Regions from separate parts of the Paraburkholderia steynii genome, predicted to be linked through region 1. Evidence: riboswitches for the same ligand, from Rfam matches in the RefSeq annotation. Region 1 holds a riboswitch; the other holds the start of a gene.
The links. Region 1 has a riboswitch for ZMP and ZTP ahead of glyA (serine hydroxymethyltransferase). Riboswitches for the same ligand answer to the same signal wherever they lie in the genome.

Region 1 (10,464 bases):
TCGCGCAGGCAACGCTCGACCTGCGCAACGCCGTCACGCATTTCAGCTGGCTCAAGTTCATCGTGCCGGGCTTCGCCGGAGGGATGCCTTGGGGACGCCGGCGCGGCGCGTCGGCAGGGATCGGCGCGCTACTCAAGGAATACCCGCTGATCAGTTCGATCGTCTCGCTGCTGCTCGCGAAGCCGCTCCGCGCCACCGTGGTCGGGACCGCGAAGCCCGTGCTCAAGTGGGGCAGCGTTGGCCTTGCCGCGTGGGAGGCGTATCGCATCTATCAGCAGGTGAAGCGCGAATCGCGCAAGCCGGGGACGTCGGCTGCCGCGTCTGGCGATGCCGATATGAGCCCGCCCTGATCGGGCGCGTTTCGAAGATCACCTCATCGTCTAACGCGCGCTCCAGCAATCGTCGGGGTCAGCGATCGCGGCGTTTCTGTTCGACTTTGAGCCTGTCGCGTCGAGTATGAACGTGCCGCACGCGTCCTCTGCCATCGGACCGTTCTCCAATGGCTGCGCCTCAAGCGCGTAGCCACCGTTCGAATCGTCGGCAGGCAACATGCGCAGCCGATACACCGCCCTCCCGCCCTGCGGCGCCTGATCGAGACCGGACGGCAACGGCGCGCCATCCACATGGGCGGCAGATTCCGCGAACTGCGCCGCGCGATAGAGCGCGGACGCTGCGTCCGTTCTGTGCGCTTTTGCGATATGGCCGTGATATGACGGGATCGTGAAGGCGGCCAGCGTCGCCGCAATCGCTAGCGCGACGATCAGTTCGAGTAGCGAAAAAGCGCGATCATTGGTCTTCATTGCAACGGTCATGACGGGATGTGTACTCAAAAAGGGCGCGCAGCAACGCGTCGCCAGTGTTTTTCGATCGTGCTGCCTTCGACCACCAACTGAAGTTGCAGCCACATCTGCGAATCCACCTTGCGCCCGTAGCCTCTTGCGGTGACGAGCCAGGTTTGCGCGCTTGCGCGGTTCGTCAGCTGCCACTTTTCGATCAGGCATTGCGGTGCGCGAAACGACAGCGAGGTCGGCCACCATGCGAATGGCGCGATTGCATTGGCTTCGAAGGTCGTTTGCGATTTCCAGCCGACGGGCTCGCCGCCGACGCCCGACATGCCCGGCATGCCCGCAAGCGCACCGTTGACGACATTGCGCGCGCATGTCGACAGAGCCGAGTCCGCTGCGTGCAGCGCGATCAGATGGTCGGCCATACCCGCCGCGTTTCGCGCGGCCGCCACCGATTGCTCGAACCACGCAGCCGAGGTCGCGAGCATCATTGCCGCGATCAGCAGCACGACGGGCAGCGCAATGCCCCGATCGTGTGCATGCCGGTGCAACCGTCGTTTGTGTCTGCACGGCGAAGAGATCACGCTGCGCGCCCCTCGTTGTTGCGTATCGCGACGCGCCGCCAGAACGCCCGCCTTACGCGCGCATCGACACTGAGCGCGGACACGCCTTCGCAATCGAGATAGCGCGACTGGAGCGTCTGCGGCGCGCCTCGAACGAGCACGCATACGTCGACGGCGACGACATTGGCCCATTGCGCGGGCAACAACTGCGCCGCGTCCATCGCAGAGGATGCAGCCACAAGCCAATACCGCAAACGCACGCGCTCGACACCTTCGACAAGCGGCTGCGACGAATTGGCCTTCCCCGTTCCTTCGCAGTACAGCTCGGGCTCGCCCGTCGAGCCGCTGGCCTTCGCATAGAAGCGGTTCACGACGGATACGCCCGGCGCATCGGCGTCCGTCTTCGTGACGCCCTGCCCGAGACAGTCGGTCGCGAGTCCTGCCGTGGATGGCCACGTCGAAACGCTATCGGCCACGTAGCGCACCGCGACACCATCCGAATGCGTCGCGAGCGATTCACAGGTCAGGCTGTCATCGGCGCCGATCGGCCTTCCGCCCGAGCAGCCGAACAGGCGAGGGCGCGCTGTATACGTGCCGGGCATGTCGGCGGGAACGAAGCCTGCCATCTGTAACTGTTCGCCAATTAACGTCAACGCGGTCATGCCCGCATCGTGGATCTGCGCTGCGTCTGCGGCCTGCGTGAAGGCGATTCGCTGCGAGCGGTAAAGCGACACCGCGCCTGCGGTCACGATCAGGCCAAGCGCCATCGCTATCGTCATCTCGAGGAGCGTGTGGCCGAAGTCCACGCGTCGGCTACATGCACGCGTGAAGGGAGCAGGCGACTTCACCGGGAAAACGCCATCGCGACGCATTAAACGTCTTGCGGCGCGTCCGCATCGCCGCACGATGCAGGCATGTCGATCATGTCGCCCGGATTCGACGCGTTGCGCGGCATGTTGTCCCGCCAGGCCCATGTCGCGCGGGCAAAGGAAAGATCGGCGCCACCGCCACTAGTGCCCGCATCACCCTTCGGCAGCAGATTCGCTGCACGCGCTCTCCATTGCGAGATCGCCGCGTCGTTGGGATTCGGCGCGCGCGCCGCCTCGGCGATCGCATCGGCGACGAGCGCAGCCTGCGCGCGATAAGAAATGGCACGCGCGTCTCGCGCAATCGACAATTGCACGGCGACTAGACCAAGCACGGTGACGGCCGTGACAGCCACCGCGACGAGCACTTCAAGCAAGCTCTGACCGCGCTGCGAGACAAGACGAGCGCGCGTCATGCCGCCGCTCCGCACGCGCCGTCGACGATGCGCGCCCGCCCACCCGCCGCGATGCGGATGCAGCGTCGCCAGTCCTTACCCTGCGTCGCCTTCGATTCGACACGCGGGCCGATATCGAAGCTGCGAAAGCTGCCGTTGGCCTGGCCCGCGGGTGGCGTGAAAGTGAGATTGGTGAGCGCGCCAACGATGCTGACGGGCGCAAGATCGGGCTGCGCGCGCAACGGATAGAAGCCGCCGCCACGCTCGATCATGACGGCCCATCCACAAGACCAGTCGACGACACCCGTTTTGCACGGCTGTCCCGCCGCAAGACAACGCCGCGCGGCATCGATGCGGCACACGGTCACGCGCGCGCCGCGCCGCAATGCCTCGCCGCGCGCGTAACTGAGTGTGGACAACAGCGCGCGGGCGCGCGCGTCGACCTGATCGCGTACGCGCCACGCAACGAACGACGGCACCGTCAACGTCGCGACGATCGCGAGCAACGCGATCACGACGAGCGTTTCAAACAGCGTGAACCCGCGGCACACGCGCCGCGTATGAGCGTTTCGTTTCATCAGCATTCCTCGATTTCCGCCAAGAATGCGACGACTCTAACGATGCGCAACCGCTCCCACAATTAGCCGGATGGCCAGGTGGCGGACGCACGAATCCCTGCACGAGAATGTCCGTGCATCAAGTGAATTCGCGGCAGAACTTCAGGGAGAGAGAATGCGGATGCGCGAAAAATCAGCGCTTGCGGGAAGGCTTCGCGGGCGCGGCCGGAGCGTTCATCCGGCGAAACTCTTCAATGACGTCCTCGAACTCGGAGACGTCTTCGAAACGCCGGTACACGGAAGCAAAGCGCACGTACGCGATGGTGTCCAATGCGCGCAGTTCGTTCATCACGAGCTCGCCCAGACGCTCGCTGCGTACTTCGCGCTCGCCGCTGCCGAGCAACTGATACTCGATGCGCGACGCGGCGGCGTCGATGGCGTCGGCAGCAACTGGACGCTTGCGCAGCGCCAGTTGCATGCTCGCCACGATCTTGCGGCGATCGAACTCCGTGCGGCTGCCATCCTTCTTGACGACCGAGGGCAACGCCAGCTCGACCCGCTCGTACGTCGTGAAACGCTTGTCGCAGGCCGGGCAGCGCCGGCGGCGCCGGATCGCTGCGCCGTCCTCGGACACACGCGAGTCGACGACCTGTGTATCGTCATGCCGGCAGAAGGGGCAGCGCATGGCGGCTTAGCGGTAGACCGGGAAGCGTTGGGTCAACTCGGCGACCTGCGCGCGCACGCGCTCGATCGTGGCCGTGTCTTCCGGGTTGTCCAGCACGTCGGCGATCAGGTTGCCGACCTGCTCGGCTTCCTTCGTGCCGAAGCCACGCGTCGTCATGGCGGGCGAACCGAGGCGGATGCCGCTCGTCACGAACGGCTTTTCCGGGTCGTTCGGAATCGCGTTCTTGTTCACGGTGATGTGCGCCGCGCCCAGTGCCGCTTCCGCTGCCTTACCCGTGATCTTCTTCGCGCGCAGGTCGACCAGCATCACGTGGCTTTCCGTACGGCCCGACACGATGCGCAGGCCCCGCTTGACGAGCGTTTCAGCCAGCACGCGCGCGTTGTCGACCACGTGCTGCTGGTATTCCTTGAATTCCGGCGCCAGTGCTTCCTTGAACGCAACAGCCTTGCCCGCGATCACGTGCATCAGCGGACCGCCCTGGATGCCCGGGAAAATGGCCGAGTTGATCTGCTTCTCGAACTCCGCCTTCATCAGGATCACGCCGCCGCGCGGGCCGCGCAGGCTCTTGTGCGTGGTCGTCGTGACGAAGTCGGCGAACGGCACCGGATTCGGGTACACGCCCGCTGCGATCAGGCCAGCATAGTGAGCCATGTCGACCATCAGGTACGCGCCAACCGATTTCGCGATCTTCGACAGACGCTCGAAGTCGATACGCAGCGCGAACGCCGATGCGCCCGCGACGATGATCTTCGGCTTGTGTTCCTGAGCCAGCTTCTCGGCTGCGTCGTAGTCGATGTCTTCGGCTTCGTTCAGGCCGTAGCTGACGACGTTGAACCACTTGCCCGACATGTTGACGGGCGAGCCGTGCGTCAAATGGCCGCCGTGTGCGAGGCTCATGCCCATGATCGTGTCGCCCGGCTTGAGCATCGCGAAGAACACGCCCTGGTTCGCCTGCGAGCCCGAGTTCGGCTGGACATTCGCGGCTTCGGCGCCGAACAGCTGCTTCACGCGGTCGATCGCCAGTTGTTCGACGACGTCGACGTATTCGCAGCCGCCGTAGTAGCGCTTGCCCGGGTAGCCTTCGGCGTACTTGTTGGTGAGCTGCGAGCCCTGTGCGGCCATCACCGCCGGGCTCGTGTAGTTTTCCGACGCGATCAGTTCGATGTGCTCTTCCTGACGGCGGTCTTCGTCCTGGATTGCCTTCCAGATTTCCGGATCGACATTGGCGATGGTGCTTTGGGCTTTGTCAAACATGCTGGTTCCGTTAAGTGTGTTCAGGTTGACCGGATCGTGCGCAGGTCGTGTGCCGGGAGCGTATTGGGTACGCAGCACTGCTGGCCACCGCTGATGGTGGGAGCCTTGACGCGGCGTATGAAGGAGGTGCCGCACACGCGAGTCAGGACAACCACCGGCAGCGCAAACGACGGCGCGCGCGAAACATGGCTGCCCAGGCGAACGGCAAAACGGCACCCTGCGCTTCACGGTGGGACGCTCCACCTTGAACCCGTCAGGCTTGACAGCATGGGGTTCTATCGCCAGTCACGCAGGGGTGAGCGCGTTAGTTTATTGGAACCGGGTCGAATAGGCAACCGAGGCAACCGCGCCGGCCGGCGCGCCGCCACGGCGGCCAGAAGCCCCGGCCTGCCGTGGCAGTGGCCGCCCGGCGGCCCGCCTGAACGTGCCTTCGCGCGGCGGGGTCATTCTTGCCGCATTGCCGCATTGGAAGTAGGCTTGTGGCCTTTCTCCACCGACCAGGGAACAGCAATGATCGTGTTCGTCACAGGCGCGTCCGCAGGGTTCGGCGCCGCTATCGCCAGGGCTTTCGTCAAGGGCGGCCATCGCGTGGTCGCGACCGCGCGCCGCAAGGATCGCCTGCAGGCGCTCGCCGACGAGCTCGGCGAAAACCTTCTGCCCTTCGAACTGGATGTGCGCGACCGCGCAGCCGTCGAAGCCGTCCCCAACGCGCTGCCCGCCGACTTTGCCGCCGTCGACGTGCTCGTCAACAACGCCGGCCTCGCGCTCGGCCTTGAGCCCGCCCAGCGCGCCGTGCTCGACGACTGGACGACGATGATCGACACCAACTGCATGGGTCTCGTGCAGGTCACGCGCGCCTTCCTGCCGGGCATGATCGAGCGCAGTCGCGGGCATGTGTTCAATCTGGGGTCGGTGGCAGCCATGTACCCGTATCCTGGCGGCAACGTGTACGGCGCGACCAAGGCGTTCGTGCGCCAGTTCAGCCTGAACCTGCGCGCCGACCTGCACGGCACGCCCGTTCGCGTGACGGACATCGAGCCGGGCCTGTGCGGCGGCACCGAGTTTTCGAACGTGCGTTTCCGCGGCGACGACGAGAAGGCTGCGGGCGTCTATCAGAACGTCCAGCCGCTCACGGCCGAAGACATCGCCGATTCGATCTACTGGATCGCGACGCGCCCCGCGCACGTCAACATCAATACGATCGAACTGATGCCTGTCGCGCAGTCGTTTGCGGGCCTGAACATCCACCGCGGCTAGGTTTCACGGGCGCGCCGCGTCGGCCGGATCGTGTAGCAGCGACGCGACGCCCGTCGTGCAGGCCGAGCACAACCGGACACGAAAGTGCCCAAAAATGCGGCGCGCTTTTGCGTTCCGGTAAAATGCGCGCCATGAATATGTCTGACAGTCAGTCCGGCGCGGAAATCGGCTTTATCTGGCCGATTCGCGTGTATTACGAAGACACCGATGCCGGCGGCATCGTGTTTTACGCGAACTACCTGAAATTTTTCGAGCGCGCGCGCACCGAATGGCTGCGCGCGTGCGGCGTCGATCAACGCAAGCTGGCCGAAGAATCGGGCGCGCTCTTTGTCGTGCGCAGCACTGCGCTCGACTATCGCGCGCCTGCCCGGCTCGACGACATGCTGCGCATCGTCAGCCGGATCGAGCGGCTCGGCCGCGCATCGGTGGATTTCGCTCAGGAAGCCTGGCGCGACGATACGCTGCTGGCGACGGGCACGATCCGCGTCGGCTGTGTCGACTCGCAATCGATGAAGCCGGCCGCCATTCCTCCGCCGGTTCACGCCGCGTTGCGGCGCGAACCGGGCCCCAGCGTGTCAACGACGAGTATTTGAGCGTCGTTGTTAGCTGGACAGTGAACTCGTAACGGTCACAACAAGACCAAGCATGGTTCGGCGAAGAACCCGCCGAAGCTTCCGGTTTGCCAACTGAATGCCAACCGAACGCTTCGACTCACCTTGCAGCCGGACGCCCCACCCGGGACGTTACAACGAACCTCTATGAACACTACACAAGATCTGTCGATCATTTCCCTCGTTCTCAATGCGAGCCTGCTGGCGCAGGCAGTGATGGCGCTGCTGTTGCTGCTGTCGCTGATGTCGTGGACTTTCATCTTCCGCAAGTGGTTTGCGATTCGCCGCGCACGGGCGCAGACTGAACGCTTCGAACGCGATTTCTGGTCGGGCGGCGACCTGCAGGCGCTGTATCAGAGCGCCGCGAACAACCGTCACACGATCGGCGCGCTCGAACGTATTTTCGAGTCGGGCATGCGTGAGTTCCTGAAGGGCAAGGAAAAGCGTCTCAACGATCCGGGCGCGATTCTCGACGGCGCGCGCCGTGCCATGCGCGCCGCATTCCAGCGCGAAATGGACGTGCTCGAAGCCAATCTCGCGTTCCTCGCATCGGTCGGCTCGGTCAGCCCGTATATCGGTCTGTTCGGCACGGTGTGGGGCATCATGAACGCGTTCCGCGGCCTCGCGAACGTCCAGCAGGCCACCCTCGCGAACGTCGCGCCGGGCATCGCCGAAGCGCTGACGGCAACGGCCATCGGCCTGTTCGCCGCGATCCCCGCCGTGGTCGCTTACAACCGCTACGCGCACGATATCGACCGCCTCGCGATCCGCTTCGAAACCTTCATCGAAGAGTTCTCGAACATCCTGCAACGTCAGGCCCATTAAGGAGTCCACGATGGCCGGTTCAGCCCGTTCCAGCATGCGCGGCAGCCGCTCGCGCCGCGCGATGGCCGACATCAACGTCGTCCCGTACATCGACGTGATGCTCGTGCTGCTCGTGATCTTCATGGTGACGGCCCCGCTCGTGGCGCCGTCGATCGTGAACCTGCCGACTGTCGGTGGCGCCGCCCCGCAGCAGCAGACGCCGCCCGTCGTCGTCAACATCAAGGCCGACGGCAACATGAACGTCAAGTACAAGGACGACGCGGGCGCGACGCAACAGGAGACGATGACGCAGGCCGATCTGCGCAGCTTCGTCACCGACCGTGAGGCGTCGCATCCCGACCAGCCCGTCGTGATTGCCGCCGACAAAACCGTCAAGTATGAAGTCGTGATGAACGTGATGTCCGACCTGAAGGCTCGTGGCGTCAAGCGCGTTGGATTGCTCGTCAAATCGCAATGACCCGCCGACAGAAAAACGCCTACCCGCTTCGACCGCCGCGCGAGCGCGGCACGTGGCGCGCGTTCGCGCTCGCCGCGGTGATGCACGTGCTGCTGGGGTTCTTCCTGTATCACGGCATTCACTGGCAGAACAGCACGCCCGCGGGCGCCGAAGCCGAACTGTGGACGGAAGTGCCAGACGTACCGGCGCCGCGCCCCGTTGTGCCGCCGCCCGTGCCCGTCAGGCCCGCGCCGCAGGTCAACGACGAACAGGCCGATATCGCGCTGCAGGAAAAGAAACGCAAGCAGCAGGAAGCGCAGCGTCAGGCCGAGCTCGCCGAGCAGCAGCGTCAGCAGAAGCTGCAGGCTCAGCAGGAAGCCGAGGCGAAGCGCCAGCAGCAGCTCGCCGCCGACCAGGCCGCAGCGGCCGCCGCAGCGAAGCTCAAACAGCAACAGCAGCAACAGGCCGACAAGCTCAAGCAGCAGCAACTCGCCCAGCAGAAGCAGGAGCAGTTGAAGAAGCAGCAGGAAGAGCAGAAGGAGCAGCAAAAGGAACAGGAAGCGAAGCAGGCGCAAGCCGACGCGCAGGCCAAGGCTGACGCGGCGAAAGCCGCCAAGGCCAAGGCTGCCGCGCAGGCCGCCGAAGCCGCTAAGAAGCTCGACGCCGAGCGCCGTCAGCGTCTTGCCGCGCTGCAGGGCGTGGCAGGCGGCGAAGGCTCGACGGGCAACGGTCTCGCGAAGAGCGGCACGGGCAGCGGCGCGGGCGGCACGGCGACATCGCCGGGCTATGCAGAGAAGGTCCAGCGCCGCGTTCGTCCGAACATCATCTGGTCGGGCGATACGTCGGGCCTGCAAACGGTCGTCTCCGTGCGCTGCTCGCCGACGGGCACGCTGCTGAGCGCGACCGTCACCCGCAGCAGCGGGAACCAGGCGTGGGACGACGCCGCGCTGCGAGCCGTCCAGCGGTCGGATCCGATGCCTCAGGACATCGACGGCAAGACGCCAGGCAGTTTTACGATCACGCTGCGTCCAGCCGCCTGACGCAGGCGTTTCCGATTCGCACGCTGTCGCGGGCGGACCGGGAACGAAATCTGCGTAGGTCGGTCTGTTTGTAGTCGTGAAGTGTTAGCAATTCGTTTTTGGGGAACCTATACAGAATGAGTTTGATGACCAAGCTAGGCCTGCGAGCGCTCGTCGCATCGTGTCTGATCGCCGCCGGCGGTGCCGCCCATGCACAACTCAACGTCCTCGTGACGGGCGTCGGGTCCACCCAGTTCCCGATCGCCACGGCAAATTTTGCCAACGAGGCCAATTCTCCCCAGCAGATCAGCACGATCGTCCGCCAGGACCTTCAGCGCAGCGGTAAATTCACCAATATCGACGCCGGCAGCGCGCCCGTTTCGGAAGGCGATTCCGTCGATCTCGGCGCCTGGAAGGCCAAGGGCGCGAATGCGTTCGTCGCGGGCAGCGTCACCAAGCTGCCAAACGGCCAGTACCAGGTGCGCTTCAAGCTGTACGACACCGTCAACCAGCAAAGCCTCGGCGGCCTCGAACTGGTCAGCCCGGAAAGCGGCCTGCGCATGAGCGCGCACAAGGTTGCCGACTACATCTATGCAAAGCTGATGGGCGGCCGCGGCGTGTTCGCAACGCGTCTGTCGTACGTGATCAAGACGGGCAACCGCTATCAGCTGCAGATTTCCGATTCGGACGGCCAGGACGCGCACATCGCCCTCTCCAGCCCCGAGCCGATCATCTCGCCGGCGTGGTCGCCGGATGGCACGAAGGTCGCGTATGTGTCGTTCGAAAAGAAAAAACCGATCGTCTACATCCACGATCTGCCTACGGGCCGCCGCGTCGTCGTGTCGGACCAGAAGGGCAACAACAGCGCGCCCGCCTGGTCGCCTGATGGCCGCACGCTCGCCGTCGCGCTGTCGCGCACCGGCAACACACAGATTTTCGCCGTCAATGCCGACGGCAGCGGCCTGCGCCGCCTCACGCAAGGCAGCGCGATCGACACCGAGCCGTCGTACTCTCCTGACGGCCAGTCCATCTATTTCACGAGCGACCGTGGCGGCCAGCCGCAGATCTACAAAATGCCGGCCGGCGGCGAGTCCGCAGGCGGCGCGCAGCGCGTGACCTTCACGGGCAACTACAATACGAGTCCGCGCGTGAGCCCGGACGGCAAGCAGCTCGCATACATCTCGCGCACGGGCGGGGGCTTCAAACTGTAT
Region 2 (10,464 bases), on a different contig from region 1:
ACCGTCGCCGCGCTGGGACTGTACTTTCTGCCGTCGATCATCGCCGATCGCCGCAAGCGCTACGACATTCTGACCCTCGCCCTGTTCAATGCATGCATGGGCTGGACGGTGTTCGGCTGGCTGGTCGCGCTGTACTGGGCGTGGCAGCCGAATCCGCCCGTCAATCTGGAAGGCGAAGTGGTGCGCTCGCGCCGCACCCTCAGCATGCGAACCTTCACGAAGGGACTCGGCGAGCGCGTGCGGTGGCGCGAATCGCGCGACCGTTCGACCAAATAGCGCGCCGCCTGCCGCACAACGACCAGGACCACATGATGCAGATCACCCCGTTCCAGATTTCGATTCCCGACTTCGAGCTTGCCGCGCTCAAGACGCGCCTCGCGCAAACACGCTGGCCCGACACGTTCGATAGCGCGCCGTGGTCGCTCGGCACCGACATGAACTATTTGCGCGATCTCATCGATCACTGGGCGGGCGCGTACGACTGGCGCGCGACGGAAGCGCGGCTCAATCAGGAGCCGCAATTCGTCGCGCAGGTCGGCGATCTTGCCGTGCATTTCGTGCATCGGCGTGGCACGGGTCCGAAGCCCTACCCGCTCGTCATCACGCACGGCTGGCCCGGCTCGTTCATCGAGTTCGCCGAACTGGTGCCGCAACTGTGCGACCCGGCGTCGTTCGGCGCGGACCCCGCCGATGCATTCGATGTCGTCGTCCCGTCGATGCCCGGCTATGGCTTTTCGGAGCGGCCTTCGAAGCCGGGCATGTCGGTGTTCGCGATCGCCGGCCTGTGGGTCGAGCTGATGCGCGGGCTCGGCTACACGCGCTTTGGCGCGCAAGGCGGCGACCTGGGCGCGGCGGTGTCGATCGCGTTGGCGGCCAACCATGCACAGCATGTCGACGGCATTCATCTCAACTTCCTGCCGAGTTCGTACGCGCCGGGCGTCGCGCCCGACGATCCGTCCATCACGCAGGAAGAGCGGGATTTTCTCGCGTCGAAGGCGGTGTTTGCCGATGCCGAAGGCGCCTACGCCCACATGCACGCAACGAAGCCGAACACGGCAGCGTTCGCGTTGAACGATTCGCCTGCGGGGCTGGCTGCGTGGATCGTCGAGAAATTCCGCGCGTGGAGTGATTGCGACGGCGACATCGAGCGGGTGTTTTCGAAGGACCAGTTGCTGACCGATCTGTCGTTGTACTGGCATACGCAGACGATCGGCTCGTCGATGCGGCTCTACGCGGAAACACGCGCGCGGCCATTGCGCTTCGAGCCGGGCCAGCGCGTCACGCCACCGCTCGGCTTTGCGCGTTTTCCGAAGGAAATCAGCCAGCCGCCGCGCTCGTGGATCGAACGCGTCTTCAATGTCACGCAGTTCGCGGATATGCCCCGCGGCGGGCACTTTGCCGCGATGGAACAGCCCGCGCTGCTTGCCGAAGAGATACGGCGCTTCTTCCGGCCGCTGCGCGGCTGAGCGTTTAACCCGGCGTTATCGACGCGACTGCGCAAGCGTATCGAAGCGCTCGCGCGCGGCGTCGAGCGCGCCGCCATGCGTCTCGGCCCAGCGGTCGAGCGTGACGAGCGCATCGCTCAACGACAGCCCGAGCGCGCTCAACCGATATTCGACGTGCAAGGGTTTCGTGCCGCACACGTCGCGGATCACGAGCCCGTTGCGCTCCAGCTCGCGCAGCGTCTGCGACAGCACCTTCTGCGAAATGCCGCCAATCTTGCGCAGCAGCGCGTTGTTGCGCATCGGTCCGTCCTGCAGCGCGGGCAGGATCAGCAGCGTCCATTTACTCGCGATCAGTTCGAGCGCGAGCCGCGACGAACAGGCCTCGTCGAATACGTTGCCTGGGTGCTGCGCCTCGTTCGCGGCGTCGACGGAATGGTCCGGCGCGGGCATTGCCATGGTTACCAGAAGGTGCGTAATGGTCAGCGGATCACTATACCTCTACGCTGCGTCCATTCTTCAAATGGAGGTAGTGATGGCGTGGTTAATCCTGCTCGCGGCAAGCGTCGTTGAAATCCTGATGGGCCTTTCCCTCAAGTATGCGAATGGCTGGACGCGTTTCTGGCCGAGCGTCGGCGGCGTGGCGGCCGCGCTTGCGAGCGTCTTCCTGCTGACGCTCGCGATGAAGCACCTGCCCGCAGGCACCGCGTATGTCGTGTGGACGGGCATCGGGTCGATGGGCATCACGCTGCTCGGCATCGTGCTGTTCGGCGATCCCGTCTCGGCGCCGCGCATCGCGTGCATGGTGATGATCGTTGGCGCGGCGGCGGCGCTCAAGTGTATCGACGGGTAGTGCCGTTTTTGTATCTGGCGTGCGCCGGCAGCGCGCGGAACAATCGACCAGTTCGCGCGACTGGCGCTCAATCGAGGTGGATCACCACCGGGAAACGCGAACCGGAATGCAGATTCCGTCACGCCGCGCGCCTGGGCCTTGCCTTGATCCTTCGATCGGTCTTCCTTCAACGGAGCTCACGCAATGCCTCAAACGTCGCATCTCGTTGCATTTGCTTTTGTCGCGCTTGGGATGGCGCTCACGCCCGGGCCCAATATGATCTATCTGATCTCGCGGTCGATTTGCCAGGGCCGCGTGGCCGGGCTGATTTCGCTCGGGGGCGTGGCGCTTGGTTTTGTGGTCTATATGTTCTGCGCGGCATTTGGCATTACGGCGTTGCTGCTTGCGGTACCGTTCGCGTATGACACGCTGCGGTTTGGTGGCGCGCTTTATCTGCTGTATCTCGCGTGGCAGGCCGTGAAGCCGGGCGGACGCTCGCCGTTCCAGGTGCGCGATTTGCCCGTCGATAGTCCGCGCAAGCTGTTCACGATGGGCTTCATCACCAATCTGCTGAATCCGAAGATTGCTGTGCTTTATCTTTCGCTGCTGCCGCAGTTTATTGATCCGCAGCATGGCAGTGTGCTTGGGCAATCGTTGATGTTTGGCGTGGTTCAGATCGTGCTGAGTATTTCCGTCAATTCGACGGTCGCTATGACGGCGGGGTCGATTGCCGTGTTTCTCGCGAGGAAGCCGACGTGGCTCGTCGTGCAGCGGTGGATGATGGGGACTGTGCTGGCTGGGCTCGCTGTCAGGATGGTCACGGAAGCGCGGCGGTAGTGCTGTTGATTTGTCTGCGACGGCTGGTTGGTTTGCCTGGGTTTTCGCTGGCATCCGCGCTTTGCCTTCGCGCTTCAAGCGTCGCCCCTGTGCGGGGCGGCACCTACTTTTCTTTGCCGCCGCAAAGAAAAGTAGGCAAAAGAAAGCGGCTAACACCGCCAACACTTGTGTTTGCCTGAGGGCCCCCACAGGGTCTTACGCTTCACACGGCAGCCTTTCTGTTTGCGTGCGTTGCCAACGCTTCGAATGAACGCCTCACCCGCTTCAAACACCCGTACACGGGCTAACGGCAGCGAACGGTAAATGCCGCCCAGGTGGCAAACTGTGTGTAGGTTGTCGCGTCGTATAGCTTGGTGCTCTTACAGGCTGGAACGCGTGTGCTATCGGGTCCGAAGTGAGGCGTGTGAGGCGCTACGGCCTACACACAGTTTGCCACCTGGGCGGCCGTGGAATATCTGGCACGGCATGGTGCAGCGCGGGTGAGTGAAGCGGGTGAGGCGCTCCGCAAGAGCGTTGGCAACGAACATGGGTCACGTGATTGCCGCGTGAAGCGTAAGACCCTGTGGGGGCCCTCAGGCAGGAAGAAATGCTGGCGGTGTTAGCCGCTTTCTTTTGCCTACTTTTCTTTGCGGCGGCAAAGAAAAGTAGGTGCCGCCCCGCACAGGGGCAACGCTTGAAGCGCGAAGGCAAAGCGCGGATGCCAGCGCAAAGACTGCGGATGCCAGCGAAAAGACAAAACGCGGATGCCAGCACAAACCCAGGCAAACCATCCAGCCGTCGCAGACGAATCAGATACTGCACGCGCCGCAAAGGCGCCAAATTCAAACCGCCGCACCACGAACAAACTTATGCACCAACCCGGCCGGAATCGACCGCGGCTGCCGCCACACCTCATCCTGCGCGAAGGTTTCCTGCCGCAATTCGCCATGGTCATCGAACCATTGGCAAACGAGCCATTCACCCGTTTTCCGGGCAATCGCCCCGACATAAGTCACCGTCATCCGCGGCCCGCCCGTTTTGAGCGTCACCACGTCCCCGACTATGACTTGCACCGTTTGCGTCGTGTCAAATGCGTCGAAAGTAGCAGTCAGCATGGATGTCCCCGTTATAAGCATTAGGCTGGCTGAAAATTCACTGCCATAAACGCACCGCGGTCCAACGAATTATTAAGAGTGGGGGAAGATTAACAATTGAATATTTCGGCAGCAAGTAATTTTTATTGGAAGCGTTTGCAGCAAAAACGAAATAGACGGCCAGATATCGCGAACGTTCGTTCGTTATTGTTTAGTTCGGCAATCGCCTGCCGGGAAAGGCGGCATGTTGTCGCGCAGCACGACTCCCACCAAAGTTTAGGCGGCATCTTCAGGGTATACGTAAATACGCCGGACCACCCGCTGTCATGATGCTGACATTCTGCGCGTAATCACGGGTTTAAAAACTATGCTGCGCGATTAATCGCTGTCATCTGTGAATAAGCGCATCACTGCTGAACAGGCAAGATTAGTTGCAATGCGCAATACACCGCGACTGCAATCGTATGACTCTAAACAGCGAAAACGTTATCCGACCATTTTCACGTGTATTTTTGTTCTGTCGAAATACAAATATGCAGCCGCTCGGGATTTTCCCTAAGCCATTTTGATCGCGCGCAGAGAAGCGCGCTGCTGATGCCGGACCAGCGTCACGCTGAGCGCAATGCAGATGACCATCAATACCGCATTGATCGCGAGGCTACGCTGGAACGCATACGCATAGCCCGCCGCCGATGCATTCGCCGACAACGCGCCAAAAAACGCGCCGCTGATGGCAGCCGTGCCGAACGCCGAGCCGATCTGTAGCGTCGACGTCACCACGCCCGACGCAAGCCCTGCCTTCGCCGGTTCTACTTCGCCGAGCACGATGCGCATGATGGACGGCAACACGAGCCCTTGCCCGACGCCGGCAAGGACGAGCCCCGCATAGAACAATGGACCGAGCGCCGCGTGCGTCGCAGCCCAGCCTGTCACCGAAAAACCGACCGCCATCATCGAGAAGCCGAGCGTCAGCACATGACCGCCAATGCGACGCACGACAGCGGGCGACGTCAACGGCCCGGCGACGAAGCCGAGCGCGAACGGCATGATCGCGATGCCGGATTGCAGCGGCGTCCAGTGCAAGCCTGTCTGCAGATAGATGCCGTACGTGAGAAAGAACGCACTGTTGCAATAGAACAGAAAGGCCAGCACGAGCCCCGTCGAAAAGGCCGGATTGCGGAACAATTGCAGATCGACGAGCGGGCTGCCGCCACTACGCTCGACGCCACGCTCGACAGCGATGAACGCAGCAAGCGCAGGCACGGCGAGCGCGAACATCGCGAAGGTCCACCACGGCCAGCCGGCTTCGCGGCCGTGTGTCATCGGATAGATCAGCAGGATCAATACCAGCGACAGCAGCGCGACGCCTTTAAGATCGACGCCCTCGCGCGTCGCCGACTGATTCTCCGGCACATATTTCCACGCGCCGATAAACGCCAGCACGCCGACGGGAATGTTGATCAGAAAGATGGCACGCCAGTCGAGGCCAAACGGCTGGTATGTGATCAGCGCGCCGCCGCCCAGTTGCCCGACGATCGACGCGAGTCCAAACACGAAGCCGTAAAAGCCCATCACGCGAGTCTGCTGATGCAGCGGCACGACGGCGCGCACGGTCGCGAGTACCTGCGGCGCCATCACCGAGGCCGCCATGCCCTGCACGATACGCGCGATCACGAGCACGTGGCCATTCGGCGCAAAGCCGCACAGCGCCGACGCGACGACGAAGCCCGCCATCCCCGTCATGAACATGCGCCGCCGGCCAAACAGGTCGCCGAGCCGCCCGCCCGTGATCAGCAACACCGCATACGCTGACGCGTAGGCGGAGACGATCAGCTGCAATTGCGCGTCGCTGGCGTTCAGGCCCGTGTGGATCGCAGGCAGCGCCAGATTGACGATGAAATAGTCGAGCGGCGCGAGAAATGCGCCCACGAACAGCACGGTCAGCGCGAGCCCTTGCCGCTCGAAGCGCTGCTGGCCTTGCGCTTCGGCGCGCGGCTCCGGCTTGTCGACGCCTGGACGGGATGCGGACGGCAAACTCACGCCCGACGCTTTCATGCATCTATCATTCATGACCGAACGTTCAAAAATTCGAGAAAAAAATTTCAGGTGAGCGCGCGCATCGCCACATCGACGACTGCTTTCAGTTCGTCTTCCTTGCGCTTGCATTTGTTGAGCACGCGCAGACCTTGCGTCACGCACAGCAGAAAATCCGCGACCGCCTTTTCATCGAGGTCGCCGTTGAACACGCCCGCGGCCTGCCCGCGGATCACAGCCGCCGCGAGCAGCGTGACGACGCGCCGCTGGATCGCGCGGATTTTCGCGTGCAGCGCTTCGTCGTCAGGTTGCAGTTCGAGCGTGCTATTGGTGATGAAGCAGCCCGTCAACGTCGACGCAGTGCGCGTGTGATGGAGCAGCGCGTTGCGCAATGCGACATCGGGCGGGACATTCGCGTTCAGGCGCTCGACGAGGCCGGCAATCGCCCCTTCCGCGTAATGGTCGAGCGCGGCCATCATGATGCCGTGCTTGTCGCCGAACACGCCGTACAGGCTGCCGCGCAGCACGCCCGTCGCGTTGCAGAGATCGTCGACGGATGTCGCGTGAAAACCATTGCGCCAGAACACCTTGCCGGCTTCAGCGAGCACGGCGGCCGTATCGAATTCGCGCGGACGGCCGCGCGGGCACGCCGCCTCCGGTTTGCCGGCGCGCGTGCGAGGGGGTGCAGTGTTATCGATCATGCACCGCAGTTTATGACTATGCGTTCAATAATTCAAGGGAAAATCCTCGCGGAGCCCGTCCGATCGTATCCCTGCAAAACAGACCCGAAAAATTCCGCAATGCAATCGAGCAGATATCTCGATTCCCTTGCTTCACTATTCGGGAGACTTCGCATCGCGAGCAGATTCGATGACACCTTGGATGCGCGGCACTCGTCATGTCGATAACATTGCGCGTGGGGACGATCCCAATCCTGCTGAACGACGTGCGCGCGACGCATTTTTTCGTCGATTGTTCCTGCAAGCGTCAAGCGACGTCATGGCGCCCGCTTCGACGCGATTGCAAAATTGGCCCCGAGGCAACGCAGACCTGCGGGACCGCGTCAAAGCTGAGTTGCGCGCCACCTTCCGAAGCGAGCTTCAGGCCGAAAATTTCACTCGGCGACGCCCTCTAGCTTGAGATGCTTCGTTCAGGCTGTTATCGACAGTCGAAGGTCGTCAGCCACTGGTTCGTTCAGATAGCGACGCGCTTGACCGTGTCGGTCGAAGTTCCGCTCGCTAGCCGCTGGAGGATGCGTGATGAGCAACGAGTCCGTACCGGGCAGCGCTACGCCCTTCCCTCAGCCCGCAGAAGGCGAGCCCCGCAGCGACGACGACTCGATGACCGACGCCCCGTTCGTGCGCAGTCATCCACGCCTCCAGCAACTGTTTCCCATCCTCAGCGAAGCTGAAATCAGCAGGGTTCGGCGCTTTGGCAGAGTGTCGCGCTACCCCAAAGGCACGATGATCTATCGCGTTGGAGAGCGCACTCCGGGCATGTTCGTGCTGCTGTCGGGCAAGATCCGGGCTGTCGCCCGCGATGGTCTCGGCCGCGAGCAGATCATTCACACTTTCACCCAGCGCGGCGAATTCACTTCTGACGTGAACCAGTTTTCGAACAAGCCTTCCTTCGTGGATTCGTGCGTCATCGAAGATGTCGAAGCTGTGCTGGTCCGGCCCGACGACCTCAGTCCACTTCTGATCGGTGAAGCGGAGCTTGGCGAAAAGATCATGCGCGCGCTGATTCTCAGGCGCTTCGTTGCAATGGAACGTGTGAACGGCGCCGTTCTGGTCGGCGCGCCCGGGAATCCCCGGCTGCTCGCGTTGCAGAACTTCCTGCGGCGGAACACGTATCCCAACGTCACACTCGATGCGGAACAGGACGCCGATTCCGTCGCGCTACTCGAAGGACTGACACCTCAGCAGGATGATTTTCCGCTCGTTGTCTGTCCAAACGGCACGGTGCTGCGCAATCCTGACGAGGGGCAGCTTGCGTCGTGTCTTGGACTGATTCCCGACTTCGACCCCGCCCATGTCTATGACGTGGCAATCGTCGGCGCGGGTCCCGCTGGACTTGCGGCAGCCGTCTACGCAGCATCAGAGGGATTGTCGGTCGCGGTGCTCGACTGTCGCGCACCCGGTGGCCAGGCCGGCGCGAGCGCACGCATCGAGAATTTTTTCGGTTTCCCTACGGGGATCACGGGTCACGCGCTCGCGGACCGCGCTTTCGTTCAGGCGCAGAAGTTCGGCGCGCATATCGGCATTCCGTGCGAGGTCAAGGCGCTGTATTGCGACAAGCAACCGCCCGTCGTGGAGCTGACCAATGGCCATCGAATCACCGCGCGCACTGTGGTCATCGCAACGGGCGCGGAGTACCGGCGACCCGTCGTCGAGGATCTCGAGCGTTTCGAGGGCCGTGGCGTCTATTACTGGGCTACCCCGATCGAAGCAAAGCTATGTCGCAAGGAACCGGTGTTGCTGATCGGAGGGGGTAATTCGGCGGGCCAGGCTGTCGTGTTTCTCTCATCGCACGCCGAGCATGTACACGTGTTCATTCGAGGCGCGAAGCTCGAGGACAGCATGTCGCACTACCTGATCGAACGCGTCCTGGCGCTGCCGAACGTGACGGTTCATACGCGGGTCGAACTGACCGCGCTCGAAGGAACCGAGCGGCTCGACCGTGTGTACTATCGCGGCGCCGGGGGGATCGAAGGGAACATGACGATCCATCACCTGTTCGTGTTCATCGGCGCGGATCCCAACACCAGTTGGCTCAACACATGCGGCATCTCGCTCGACAACAACGGTTTCGTGCGGACAGGCATCGATCTTCCCGATGCGAACATGCTCTCGATATCGTTGCAGACGAGCGTCGAAGGTGTTTTCGCCATTGGCGATGTTCGCTCAGGGTCGACCAAGCGAGTCGCTTCGGCTGTCGGTGAAGGCGCGGGTGTGGTGGCGCAGATCCAGGGTTTTCTGTCCCGCGTTTATTGAACAACCCAGCAGGCTGCAGCGAGACAGCAGAAGAAGGAAAACAGACACGCGCAGGCAAGCCTGCGCGTCTCGAAGCGAATACCTCTGCAGGTCACCACTGTCAGACACCGGTACGTCGACAGCCACCCCCTGCAATCAATCCGCGATTTACGAACCGAAATATACCGGCTTCATCCCATCGTTTGCATCCGGGCGGATCGAGCCTTCGATTTTGTGGCCCACGCGGGAAACAGCGCTGCGGAACGAACGCAGTTCGTGATGGCTACCCGACGCTGACGTGCCATCGGCAACGCCGCCGACATCCCCAGCAGCCGCGACCGTCTGCGTGGCCTGCGTATTGATTGGTGCGGCCGGCTCACTGGATTGGGCGAACGACGAGACAGCGGGAATTGCGAGGGCAGCAGCAACAACGAGCGATTGAACGAGTTTCATGATACTTACCTCCAGGCTTTGATTGCTTCGCAAACACCCGTTTGCGTTTCAGTGATGCAAGTCTAGGCCGGAGGCGGTTCGTAATTAAGCCCTCGCAGAACAATTGAATGTTGTTGAGATAGGTATAAACCCTATACGTCTCGATGTAGTGGCATGCAGCCGGCCGTACCCGCCGGGACCGGTCAGATGCCCAATGCGCAGCCGTCTTTGCGATGGTCCGAAGCACCGGCGAGCGTACCGTTTTCCCAGTCGATCCAGATCGCCTGCGCGCCGCCGATGGCCCAGTTCGGCGGCACCAGCCTGAATCCGCGCCGGGCCAGTTCCTCACGCGTTGCGGCCGGCAAGGTGGATTCAGCTTCGACGACACCCGTGCCCGGCTGCGGAAACACGCGGGGCAACGCGATGGCCGACTGCATGTCCAGTCCGTAGTCCAGCACCTTCGACAGAAAGTGAGCGTGCCCCATCGCCTGATAGTGGCCGCCCATCACGCCGAAGGTCATCTGCACTTTGCCGTTCTTCGTGACCATGCCGGGAATGATGGTGTGCATCGGTCTTGCATGCGGCGCGATCGCATTGGGATGCCCTTCTTCGACGGCAAAGCTCTGTCCGCGGTTGTGCAGCATCACGCCGCTGTGCGGCGCCATGATTCCGCTGCCAAAAGGATGAAAGAGCGAGTTGATGAAGCTCGCGCAATTGCGGTCTTTGTCGACGACGCAGATATAGACCGTGTCCTTGTGATCGGCGGGACGGTACGTGGACACGTCGGTCATGGCGCGCTCGAGTGAGATCCGGGCGCGCAGTGCCGACACGGTTTCGTCCGA

Region 2: another riboswitch for ZMP and ZTP. It lies ahead of BLT65_RS30085 (LysE family translocator); the one in region 1 lies ahead of glyA (serine hydroxymethyltransferase).

Annotation. Positions count from the first base shown of each region.
Region 1 is NZ_FNDI01000010.1:24,003-34,466, forward strand. It holds gene BLT65_RS18960 (DUF3318 domain-containing protein) at 1-350, shown strand, start outside; gene BLT65_RS18965 (type IV pilin protein) at 381-800, opposite strand; gene BLT65_RS18970 (pilus assembly PilX family protein) at 827-1,336, opposite strand; gene BLT65_RS18975 (PilW family protein) at 1,366-2,127, opposite strand; gene BLT65_RS18980 (prepilin-type N-terminal cleavage/methylation domain-containing protein) at 2,220-2,630, opposite strand; gene BLT65_RS18985 (GspH/FimT family pseudopilin) at 2,627-3,187, opposite strand; gene nrdR (transcriptional regulator NrdR) at 3,360-3,851, opposite strand; gene glyA (serine hydroxymethyltransferase) at 3,858-5,105, opposite strand; ZMP/ZTP riboswitch at 5,290-5,404, opposite strand; gene ydfG (bifunctional NADP-dependent 3-hydroxy acid dehydrogenase/3-hydroxypropionate dehydrogenase YdfG) at 5,616-6,362, shown strand; gene ybgC (tol-pal system-associated acyl-CoA thioesterase) at 6,485-6,955, shown strand; gene tolQ (protein TolQ) at 7,121-7,798, shown strand; gene tolR (protein TolR) at 7,809-8,255, shown strand; gene tolA (cell envelope integrity protein TolA) at 8,252-9,274, shown strand; gene tolB (Tol-Pal system beta propeller repeat protein TolB) at 9,391-10,464, shown strand, end outside.
Region 2 is NZ_FNDI01000020.1:49,027-59,490, forward strand. It holds gene BLT65_RS30065 (superinfection immunity protein) at 1-276, shown strand, start outside; gene BLT65_RS30070 (epoxide hydrolase family protein) at 312-1,466, shown strand; gene BLT65_RS30075 (winged helix-turn-helix transcriptional regulator) at 1,482-1,895, opposite strand; gene BLT65_RS30080 (DMT family transporter) at 1,978-2,295, shown strand; ZMP/ZTP riboswitch at 2,342-2,439, shown strand; gene BLT65_RS30085 (LysE family translocator) at 2,479-3,111, shown strand; gene BLT65_RS30090 (YodC family protein) at 3,933-4,205, opposite strand; gene BLT65_RS30095 (MFS transporter) at 4,740-6,239, opposite strand; gene BLT65_RS30100 (TetR/AcrR family transcriptional regulator) at 6,287-6,919, opposite strand; gene BLT65_RS30105 (FAD-dependent oxidoreductase) at 7,478-9,211, shown strand; gene BLT65_RS30110 (hypothetical protein) at 9,359-9,643, opposite strand; gene ggt (gamma-glutamyltransferase) at 9,826-10,464, opposite strand, start outside.